Regions from separate parts of the Vogesella sp. genome, predicted to be linked through region 1. Evidence: riboswitches for the same ligand, from Rfam matches in the RefSeq annotation. Region 1 holds a riboswitch; the other holds the start of a gene.
The links. Region 1 has a riboswitch for thiamine pyrophosphate ahead of thiC (phosphomethylpyrimidine synthase ThiC). Riboswitches for the same ligand answer to the same signal wherever they lie in the genome.
Positions count from the first base shown of each region.

Region 2: linked by a shared signal. The riboswitch ahead of ACK4FZ_RS06825 (thiamine ABC transporter substrate binding subunit) and the one ahead of thiC (phosphomethylpyrimidine synthase ThiC) in region 1 are both predicted to bind thiamine pyrophosphate.

Region 1 covers NZ_JBKBHK010000007.1:96,935-102,256, reverse strand. Annotated here, with positions in the region: gene thiC (phosphomethylpyrimidine synthase ThiC) at 108-2,012, opposite strand; TPP riboswitch at 2,120-2,256, opposite strand; gene ACK4FZ_RS10580 (protein-L-isoaspartate O-methyltransferase family protein) at 2,387-3,046, shown strand; gene ACK4FZ_RS10575 (rhodanese-like domain-containing protein) at 3,050-3,376, shown strand; gene ung (uracil-DNA glycosylase) at 3,450-4,163, shown strand; gene ACK4FZ_RS10565 (hypothetical protein) at 4,362-4,682, opposite strand; gene ACK4FZ_RS10560 (M3 family metallopeptidase) at 5,000-5,322, shown strand, end outside.
Region 2 covers NZ_JBKBHK010000004.1:193,638-198,959, forward strand. Annotated here, with positions in the region: gene ACK4FZ_RS06815 (ABC transporter ATP-binding protein) at 1-51, opposite strand, end outside; gene ACK4FZ_RS06820 (ABC transporter permease) at 35-1,567, opposite strand; gene ACK4FZ_RS06825 (thiamine ABC transporter substrate binding subunit) at 1,691-2,704, opposite strand; TPP riboswitch at 2,760-2,854, opposite strand; gene ACK4FZ_RS06830 (class I SAM-dependent methyltransferase) at 2,934-4,466, opposite strand; gene ACK4FZ_RS06835 (hypothetical protein) at 4,479-4,838, shown strand; tRNA gene ACK4FZ_RS06840 (tRNA-Thr) at 4,853-4,928, shown strand; gene phnF (phosphonate metabolism transcriptional regulator PhnF) at 5,045-5,322, shown strand, end outside.

The DNA.
Region 1 (5,322 bases):
TGGATCGAAGGGTGAAACCATAGTATGCCATTGGATTGATGATTGTAAAAAAGTTGGCCGCATTACTTGCGGCCAACCTTTTTGTTTCACGTGAAGCAATCGCCGCATCAGGCCTTGTCGTAGAGCTTGGCGCCGCCTTTGACGAACTCGATGGCTTTCACTTCCATGCCCTTCTGCAGCGCGTCCTGCTCGCTGATGCCTTGCTTGGCGGCGAACTCGCGCACGTCCTGGGTGATCTTCATGCTGCAGAAGTGCGGGCCGCACATGCTGCAGAAGTGGGCCACCTTGGCGCTGTCTTTGGGCAGGGTTTCGTCGTGGAATTCACGCGCCTTGTCCGGGTCCAGGCCCAGGTTGAACTGGTCTTCCCAGCGGAACTCGAAGCGCGCCTTGGACAGCGCGTTGTCGCGGATCTGCGCGCCGGGGTGGCCTTTGGCCAGGTCGGCGGCGTGGGCGGCCAGCTTGTAGGTGATGATGCCTTCCTTGACGTCGTGCTTGTTGGGCAGTCCCAGGTGTTCTTTCTGGGTGACGTAGCACAGCATGGCGGTGCCGTACCAGCCGATCTGCGCGGCACCGATGGCCGACGTGATGTGGTCGTAGCCGGGGGCGATGTCGGTGGTGAGCGGGCCCAGCGTGTAGAACGGCGCTTCGTGGCACCATTCCAGCTCTTTATCCATGTTTTCTTTGATCAGCTGCATCGGCACGTGGCCGGGGCCTTCGATCATCACTTGCACGTCGTGCTGCCAGGCAATCTGGGTGAGCTCGCCCAGGGTTTTGAGTTCGCCTAGCTGCGCGGCGTCGTTGGCGTCCCAGGCGCTGCCGGGGCGCAGGCCGTCGCCCAGGCTGAAGGCCACGTCGTAGGCCTTCATGATGTCGCAGATTTCGGCAAAGTGGGTGTACAGGAAATTTTCCTGGTGATGCGCCAGACACCATTTGGCCATGATGGAGCCGCCGCGCGACACGATGCCGGTCATGCGGCCGGCGGTGAGCGGGACGTAGCGCAGCAGCACGCCGGCGTGGATGGTGAAGTAGTCCACGCCCTGCTCTGCCTGCTCGATCAGCGTGTCCTTGAAGATTTCCCAAGTCAGGTCTTCGGCCTTGCCATTGACCTTTTCCAGCGCCTGGTAGATGGGTACGGTGCCGATGGGGACCGGGCTGTTGCGCAGGATCCACTCGCGGGTTTCGTGGATGTTCTTGCCGGTGGACAAGTCCATGATGGTGTCGGCGCCCCAGCGGATGCCCCAGGTCATTTTGTCCACTTCTTCGCTGATCGACGACGTTACCGCGCTATTGCCGATATTGCCGTTGATTTTTACCAGGAAGTTGCGGCCGATGATCATTGGCTCGCTTTCGGGGTGGTTGATGTTGTTGGGGATGATGGCGCGGCCGGCGGCGATTTCCTGGCGCACGAACTCGGAGGTGATGGTGTCCGGCAGCTGGGCGCCAAAGCTGTGGCCGGCGTGCTGGCGGGTCATCAGTTCCAGCAGGCGGGTGTTGCCGGTGGCGTGCAGGCTGTCGATGTAGGCCTGGCGGTTGAGGTTTTCGCGGATGGCGACGTATTCCATTTCCGGCGTGATGATGCCGCGGCGGGCGTAGTGCATCTGCGTGACGTTGCAGCCGGGCTTGGCGCGGCGCGGCTGGCGCGTCAGGTTAAAGCGCAGGTCGGCCAGTTTGGGGTCGGCTTCGCGGGCGCGGCCGTAGTCGCTGGACAGGCCGGCCAGCAGCTCGGTGTCGTCGCGTTCGGCGATCCAGGCGGCGCGCAGTGCCGGCAGGCCGGAGCGGATGTCGATCTGCGCGTGCGGGTCGGTGTAGGGGCCGCTGGTGTCGTAAACGTAAATCGGCGGGTTGGCTTCACCGCCGAACTGGGTCGGGGTGTCGGCCTGGCTGATCTCGCGCATCGGCACGCGAATATCGGGGCGGCTGCCGGTGACGTAGATCTTGCGGGAATTGGGCAGCGGCTGGATGGCGGCGGAATCCACCACCATTTGCTGGTTCAGTTTGGCAGGCGCGTTCATCGGTACGGGTTCTCCAAGGCGATGAAACGGCGCAAGGAGCGGCCCGGGCTGGCCCGGCTGCCAGGGTTGGCCGCAAGCCGGGCGGGGAACGCTGCGCGGCGGGCGGTGTCTGGCAGATTACGCTTCCCTACGCCGGTATTATCCGGGTCAGGTTCGAAGGGTAACTCTCACCCGCGGCGCCTTCATGCCATACGCAAATTGGTGCGAATGGTACACAAGCGTCGCAGGACCCCTAGCGATGCTGTGAAGGTAAGGTAATTGTGGGATAATCGCAAGTTGCCATCTGCCGGACGATTGTGGAAGCAGGGTTGCCACAGCCCCGCTTTCAGAATCGCCCTATATGTTATTTGTCTTGGATCCCCCGGAGTTTCCGAATGAATTTCGAACAAGCCCGTTTCAACATGGTTGAGCAGCAAATCCGTCCGTGGGATGTGCTCGACACCTCCATCCTCGACCTGCTGTTCCACGTGAAGCGCGAAGACTTCGTGCCGGTAGAAAAGCGCCTGCTGGCCTTCGTGGACACCCAGCTACCGCTGGAAAACGGCAGCACCATGCTGGAGCCGAAAGTCGAAGCCCGCCTGCTGCAAGACCTGCAAGTGAAAGCCAGCGACAAGGTACTGGAAGTGGGTACCGGTAGCGGCTACCTCACCGCCCTGCTGGCCGCGGTAAGCCAGCACGTGTACAGCGTGGACCTGGACGCCGAGCAAAGCGAACGCGCTGCGGCCAACCTGAAAACCGCCGGCATCCGCAACGTGACCCTCAGCGTAGGCAACGGCATTGCCGGCCTGCCGGAGCAAGCCCCGTTCGACGTGATCTGCGTTGGCGGCTCCACCCCGGTGGTGCCGGAAACCCTGAAGGCCCAGCTGGCCGTGGGTGGCCGCATGGCCGTGATCGTGGGCGACGCCCCGGTGATGATTGCCAAGATCATCACCCGCGTCAGCGAAAACGCATTCCAGGAAAGCGTGAGCTTCGATACCAACCTGCCGCGTCTGCAGCAGATCGACGCCATCGAACCGGCCCGCTTCAGCTTCTAAGCCATGATGCGAGAAATCAGCGCCACCGAGCTGGCCGCCTGGCTGGCCGATAGCAGCCGCCCGCAGCCCTACCTGCTGGACGTGCGTGAAGACTGGGAACTGGCCCTGTGTCGCATTCCCGGCTCGCAGCAGATCGCCATGCACCTGATTCCGCTGCGCCACAACGAGCTGCCGGACGACGTGCCCATCGTCACCATCTGCCACCACGGCGTGCGCAGCTTCCAGGTGGGCCTGTTCCTGCAGAACGCCGGTTTCGAGCAGGTGCTGAGCCTGCGCGGCGGCGTGGAAGCCTGGGCCAACGACGTTGACCCGAGCATGGCGCACTACTGAGCGCCCGCTGCCGCACCCTCAAGCCGCCCCTGCCGGGCGGCTTTGTTTTTGCCTTATTTACCGGAAGCCTGCCATGTACCACCTCGCCCCTGCCCTCGCCCGCCTGCCTGCCGCCTGGCAAACCGTGCTGCAACAGCCTGCGATGGCGGCCAACTTGCAGCATATTGAAGCCAAACTGGCCGAACGTGCCGCTGGCGGCGCCGTCATCTACCCGCCCGCCGGGCAGGTCTTCCACGCGCTGCAATACGCCGACCCGGCTGCGGTGAAGGTGGTGATCCTGGGGCAAGACCCGTACCACGGCGCCGGCGAGGCGATGGGGCTGAGCTTTTCGGTGCCGGCCGGGGTGAAGATTCCGCCCAGCCTGCGCAATATGTACAAGGAACTGGCCAGCGACCTCGGCATCGCCCCTGCCAGCCACGGCGACCTCACCCACTGGGCACAGCAGGGCGTGCTGCTGCTGAACACCTCGCTGACGGTGGAGGCCGACTGCGCCGGCAGCCACGGCAAGTTCGGCTGGCAGGCGGTGACCGACGCGCTGATCGACGCCGTTAACGCCCACAACCCCGGCTGCGTGTTTTTGCTGTGGGGTAACTGGGCGCAGGGCAAGGCCGAGCGTATCGACGCCAGCCGCCACGGCGTGTTCAAGGCAGTGCATCCGTCGCCGCTGTCCGCCAGCCGCGGCTTCTTCGGCTCGCGCCCGTTCTCGCAGGCCAACGCCTGGCTACAGGCGCATGGCCGCGAGGGCATCGACTGGGCGCTGCCGGCGCCGCAGGGTGGTTTGTTTTAAGGCTGAAGTGCTGTTTTAGCCACGAAAGCACACGAAAAGCACGGAAATTGCAGCAAGCAGCAGCGTTTTGCCCACGCGCATCGGGCAGCCCTAGCGCTTTTCTCTTCCGTGTTTTCAGTGTGTTTCCGTGGCGAAAAGACTTTTTTAGCCACGAAAGCACGCGAAAAGCACGGAAAATGCGACAAGCGGCACTTTTGCTCACGCCCATCGGGCTGCTATGGCGTTTTTTCCTTCCGTGTTTTCAGTGTGTTTCCGTGGCAAAAGTACTTTTTTAGCCACGAAAGTACACGAACTGCACGGAAAAGCAGCAAGCGGTACCGTTTTGGTCACGTCCATCTGGCAGCAACGGTCATTTCTCTTTTCGTGCTTTTTGTGGATTTCGTGGCAAAAATGATTTTCAGGCAGGCGCAGGCAGTTGGCCGCGTGCCACGCAGCGCTGTTTGATGCGGCCAACCGCAGCACGCCGGTGACGCCCACACCGGCACCGAAGTGGTGGAGGTTGCCGGCCAGCAACCACATCCCGCTCGCGTGGGTGATGGCTTTATTGCTTCACGTGAAACGTTTATTGCAACAATTTGGCTTCTACGGCTGCCGTATAACTCACTTTTCGTGCCTGTGTCATGGCCAGGTCGTGCGGTGTGGTGCTGACAGCGCCATCTGTTTTGCCGCTGCCGGTTTGTCCGCTTTCTCGCTATTTGAAGAGGCCGCAGGGTGACGTGGCGGTACTGCGGGTGCCGGCACCAAAGGACAGTTTGTGCCACGCCAGTGGCGCCGGGGCTTTGTGATACAGTGAAATCCCGGCTGACCCGGCCATCTTCCCCGACAGAAAGGCTGCCATGAGCACCAATCCGCTGCTAGCCAACTGGGATACGCCCTACCAGTTTCCCCCGTTCGACCAGATTGCTGCCGAGCACTTCGTGCCGGCGTTCGACGCGCTGTTCGCCGCGCATCAGGCCGAACTGGACGCCATTGCGGCCAACCCGGCCGCTCCCGATTTTGCCAATACCGTCGAAGCGCTGGCCGAGAGCGGCCTGCTGCTGGAACGCGCCAGCCTGCTGCTGGATAACCTGTCTGCCTCGGTTGGCAGCGACGCGCTGCAGGCTGTCGATCGCGACATGGCGCCGCGCCTGGCGGCGCACCACAGCAGCGTGTATCTGAA
Region 2 (5,322 bases), on a different contig from region 1:
CAGCACTGCGCGGCCGGCGTAGGACAGCGACAGGTCAATCAGCTCGAGCATGGTTTTTCTCCGGCCACTCGATGACCACGAAGGCCAGCAGGGCAAACAGCATCAACAAACAAGACAGCAGCAGCGCCAGCTGCAGGTTGGCCGCGCCGGGCCGCCCCAGGTGCTGGTAGATCAGCGTGGTGAGCGTGGCCCACTCCGGCCGCGACAGGAACAGGCTGACGGCAAACTCGCCCACCGCCGTGGCTGCAGCAAACGCCAGCCCGCGCCGCAGCGCCGGGCGCATTAGCGGCAGGCTGACGCGACAGAAGCTGCGCCACGGCGTGGCGCCCAGAGTGCGCGCTGCCTGCGGCAACTGCGGTGGCAGCGCGGCGGCGGCCGACAGCACGCCCTTGGCCACAAACGGGTACGCCAGCAAGGCGTAGGCGGCGATCAGCAGCCCCACGCTGGCGCTGTACTGCGGGTACAGCAGCAGCAGGCCAAAGGCCAGGCACACCGGCGACACCATGAACGGCAAAAACACCAGCGCGCGCAAGGCCAGCCAGCGCTGCGCCGCCCAGCCGTGGCACAGGCCCAGCAGCAGCGACAGCCCCAGCGCGGCGCCGGAAAAGCGCAGCGTATTGCCCAGCGCCGCCAGCACCTCGGGCTCGGCCAGCATCGCCCACACGGCGGCATCGGCCTGCAGCGCGCGCCATACAATGGCCAGCAACGGTAGCAGGCAACACAGGGCCAGCACCGTCAACGCACTCGCCAGTAGCAGACGTTGCGGCCAACCCTGCGCCGGGGTACGCAGCGTCGGCGCCAGCCGCTGCGGCCGCGCGAGGCCACGCTCCAGCGCAGCGTAAGCCAGCGCCACGGCAGCGCCGACGCCCAGCGCCAGCAGCGCCAGCACGCCGGCGTCGGCCAGGTTCAGCTCGTAGGCCACCAGCGTATAGATCTCGACTTCCACCGTGGCGTAGCGCTGGCCACCCAGCAGCAGCGCCAGGCCAAAGCCGGCAAAGCAGTACAGAAAAATCAGGCACAGCGCCGACGCCAGCCACGGCCGCACCACCGGCCACTCTACCCGCCAGAAGGTACGCCACGGCGAGGCGCCCAGCGTACGCGCCACCGCCAGCCGGCTGGCCGGCACCTGCTCCAGGCCGTCCACGCCGGCGCGCACCAGCAGCGGCAGGTTATAGAACAGGTTGCCGTACAGCAGCAGCCACGGCGTGTCCTGCAGATTCACGCCGGCCACGCCATGCGGGCCGAACAGCGCCAGCACCCCCATGCCGGCCACCAGCGTGGGCATGACAAAGGGCAGCATCAGCAGGCGCAACAGCAGGCGGCGGCCGGCAAAATCGAAACGCGCCAGCACCCAGGCCAGCGGCAGGCCGATCAGCAACGCCAGCGCGCAGGTAGCCAGCGCCTGGCCGGCCGACCACAGTAGCCGCCACTGGATATAGCTATCCTGCAGCAGGGCCAGGCTGAAACCGGCGTGCCCTTCCTGCAGCAGGCGCGCCAGCGGCGCAGCCACCATCAGCAGCAGGAAGGCCAGCGGCAACAGGGCTGGCAGGGCAAGGGAACGATTCATGTGCAAGACGGGTGCCGGTAAAAGGTGTCGGTCATTTAATGAGGCGTTGTGTCACAAAAGCGCAAGGGCGCCGCAGGCGCCCTTGCCACGCCGTGCTGCGGCCCACGTTGGCCGCAGCGGCGATCAGTTTGCCGGCGTCACCACCACACGGTTCCAGCGGCTGACCCAGCCGGCCGTCTTGCCGTTCATCGCAGCCAGGCTGGGGTTGCTGAACTTGACCGGCTTTTGCGCGTGGGCAAACACCGGGTCGATGGCGGTGCCGGCCACGGCCGGGTACATCCACATCTTGGTCTGCAAGCCGGTCTGCACGCCGTCGCTACGCAGGAAATCGACAAACGCCTGCGCCGCCTGCGGCTCCTTGCCGCCCTTCAGCAGCGCTACGCCTTCTACTTGAAGGAACACGCCGCCTTTCAGCAGCAGGTTGGCGGTGGGCGATTCGCTGATTTTTTCCTTGCTGTAGAACACTTCTGCCGCCGGGCTGGTGGCGTAGCTCACCACGATCGGGCGGCTGCCGCCGTTGCGGCTGAAATCGGTGTAATACGCCTCGCTCCAGCCCTTGCTCACTTTCAGGCCGTTGTCGCGCACTTTCTCCCACCATTTGAAGGCGCCGTCTTCACCACGGTCGGCGATGGTAGCCAGCAGGAAGGCCAGGCCGGTACTGGACGTAGCCGGGTTTTGTACCACCAGCAGGTCCTTGTAGGCCGGTTTGGCCAGGTCGTCCAGCGTGGCCGGCAGCGGCAGCTTGGCCTTGGCAAACCAGCTCTTGTCGTAGTTCAGCGTTACGTAGCCGTAGTCCACCGCTACCGCGCCCGGCAGCTGCGCGTCTTTTTCGGTGCGGCCAACCTTGCTGCTGGTGGGCGCCAGAATGCCGGCGGCCGTGGCCTTGGCGATCAGCGTGTTGTCGATGCCGTACACCACGTCGGCGATCGGGTTGGCGCGGGTCAGGATCAGCTTGTTCAGCATTTCGCCGGCGTCACCGCCCTTGACGATGGACAGCTTGACGCCGCTTTGCTTTTCGAACTCGGCAATGCGCTCTTTGGGCAGGCTGAACGAGCTGTGCGTCATCACGCGCAGCTCGGCTGCCAAGGCAGACAGGGACACGCCAGCCAGGGCCAGCAGCAATACAGACTTCTTCAACATTTCAGACATCCTCTTTTGGTGATGACGCTACCAAAAAAGAAAGCGGGACACGGGCAGACGCCCATCACGCTCCCTCCGCTGGCATTATCCAGATCAGGTTCTGGGGTATGTCTCAGCCCGCACGCGCAGGCACCCCCGGTGATCGAGCCGCGAGTATAGAGCTTTGTGTCACATTCGTTAACACCCGGCGCAGGATTGGCGCAGACAGCCGGGCACCCACATGGCCTTAGCCAGCCTGATCCAGCAGACCCCAACCACGCAGCAAGGGCAGCTCGTGATCAAGGAAACGCTGCGCCAGGTCTTGCAGGTACTGGCGCTGCGCGTCACGGCTGGCCAATGCCTGGCCCTGATGCGCCACGCGCTCGCCATTGGCTTGCAGCCGTGCATCCAGTGTGGCTGCCATGGTGTCGGCGTGGCACTCCCCTGCCAGATAGGCTTGCAAAAAGCACTGGCTGAAACGCGACACTGCCACGCCACCACCTAGCTCCGGGCTGGCCAGCGCCGCAAAACGGGACGAGTGCACGGCCTGTTGCAGAATGAAATTGTTGATACGCGCCGCCACGGTACGGCTTCCGGTAGCCTGCGGTGGTAGCGCTAACAGCATGCGCGCGCCCACCAGCACGCGGATTACCTCGCGGAACTGGCTGCCACGGCAGCTGCGCTGCACCTTGGCAGCCAGCTCGCTTAGCAAGTGCGGCTGACCGTCAGCCAGGCAATCGAGCACCGGGTCGTACACCGCCGGGGTCAGATTGATGGTGCCGCGCGGCAGTGCCAGCTTCATTTTCACCTCGCTACGCGGCAAGGCCAGGGCTACCCGTTGCTGGCCCCAGCGCGCGTCCTGCTCGGCCGGCTGCAGCCGGCGCGGGCCTTTGATCCAGTAATCGCGGCGGAACTGCTGGTTCAGGATGTAATCGCGCACCGTTTCGCGAAACAGCGGGTCGGCGGTGCCGTCCAGCAGCGCCTGCTGTTCCGGCGTGTAGTGCAATACCGGCACCTGCTCCAGCGTGCTGGCCTGGCAGGCGTAGCCCAGCTTGGCCGGCGCCAGCGCCGCCGCCATGTCGGCAAAGTACATCGGCGTCCAGTCGCGGTTGAAGTACTCGTGCGCCAGATAGTGCGGGTCTTGGCCGGCAATGCGCGTCAGCCGCTCGCGCAGCTTGTCGTCGGCCAGCGCACGCGGTGCCACCGCCAGCAACTGCTGGCTGAACGCCAGCGCATTCTTCACCTGCGCCTCTACCCCCAGGCCCGGTGCGCTCATGCGTTCGGCGTGCTGCACAAACAGCTGGCGCAGCGGCGCAAAGGCGGCCCAGCCGGGCAAGGTGTTGTAACTGATGTACAGCACGCCGCCGACACGCAGCTTGCGGCGCACGAAATCCACAATCAGCGCCTGGTTTTGCGGCGAGATCCAGCTCCAGATACCGTGCAGGCCGATGAAGTCGAACAGTGGCAGGTCGTCGCGGGCGCAGAATTCAGCAAACGATTCGTCACTGAGCTGCGCACCGTTGCCGCAATCGGCGGCCAACTGCCGGGCAAAGGCCGCGTGCTGCGGGTTGAAGTCGTTGCCGTACCACTGGGTACTGCCCGCCGCAGCGTGCAGGTTCACACTCATGCCCTGGCCAAAGCCCAGTTCGCAGGCGTGCTGCCACTGCGGCACGGCAAAGCCGGCGTCCAGCAGCACGAAGCCGGCGTAGTGCGGGTTGAGCTCGCTGTAATAACCGTAGGTGTAATCGAGTTCGGTGACGTAACCGGCAGACCAGGACATGGCAACTCCACAGTGAAAGTGAATGACGGTGCGGCTTTCACCTTAGCCCAGATCACCCCCCGCGCGCAGCTTGCACGCGGCATGGCGACAGGCACACAGCACGCGGTTGCGGCAATGTCACCACGCATAGCCGAATCAAAACTATTGGATAATAAATATCAATTTAACATTACTATCAAAAACCGCGATACTGCCAACATCAACCCACAAGGAGCCCGCCATGAAACACCTGCTGCAATACCGCGTCAGCCTGGAAGAAATGTGGTCGCACCTGGTGTGGCTGCAGTAAATCGCTGCCGGGCAGCCAGCCGCGGCACCCCGCTTGCAGATTTTTTGCAAGCAGGGCTTGCCAAAGCGCCATGCCTTGTCTAATATTCGCGTCCTACGCCGGTGTAGCTCAGTTGGTAGAGCAGCTGACTTGTAATCAGAAGGTCGAGGGTTCGACTCCTTTCTCCGGCACCAAGCATTTAGGCCCCTGTCGCAAGACAGGGGCCTTTTGCGTTTGCGGCCGGCCGCACAGCTGCAGCTGTCACATTGCCGTGCTATGGTGCGGCAAACCGTTGCTACCCCGTACCCGCATGAACAAACGCCTGAGCCGCCCTGCCGGCACCCCGTTGTGGCTGCAAATCGAAGCCACCCTCAGCCAGGAAATCCTCGCCCGTACCCTGCAAGGCCGCCTGCCCAACGAGCAGGCGCTGGCCGAACGCTTTGCCGTCAACCGCCACACCGTCCGCCAGGCCATCCAGCAACTGCTGGCCAAAGGCCTGGTACGCATCGAACGCGGCCGTGGCACCTTTGTGCAGGAAGAACTGATCGCCTACCGCCTGGGCAAGAGCAGCCGCTTTTCGCACAGCCT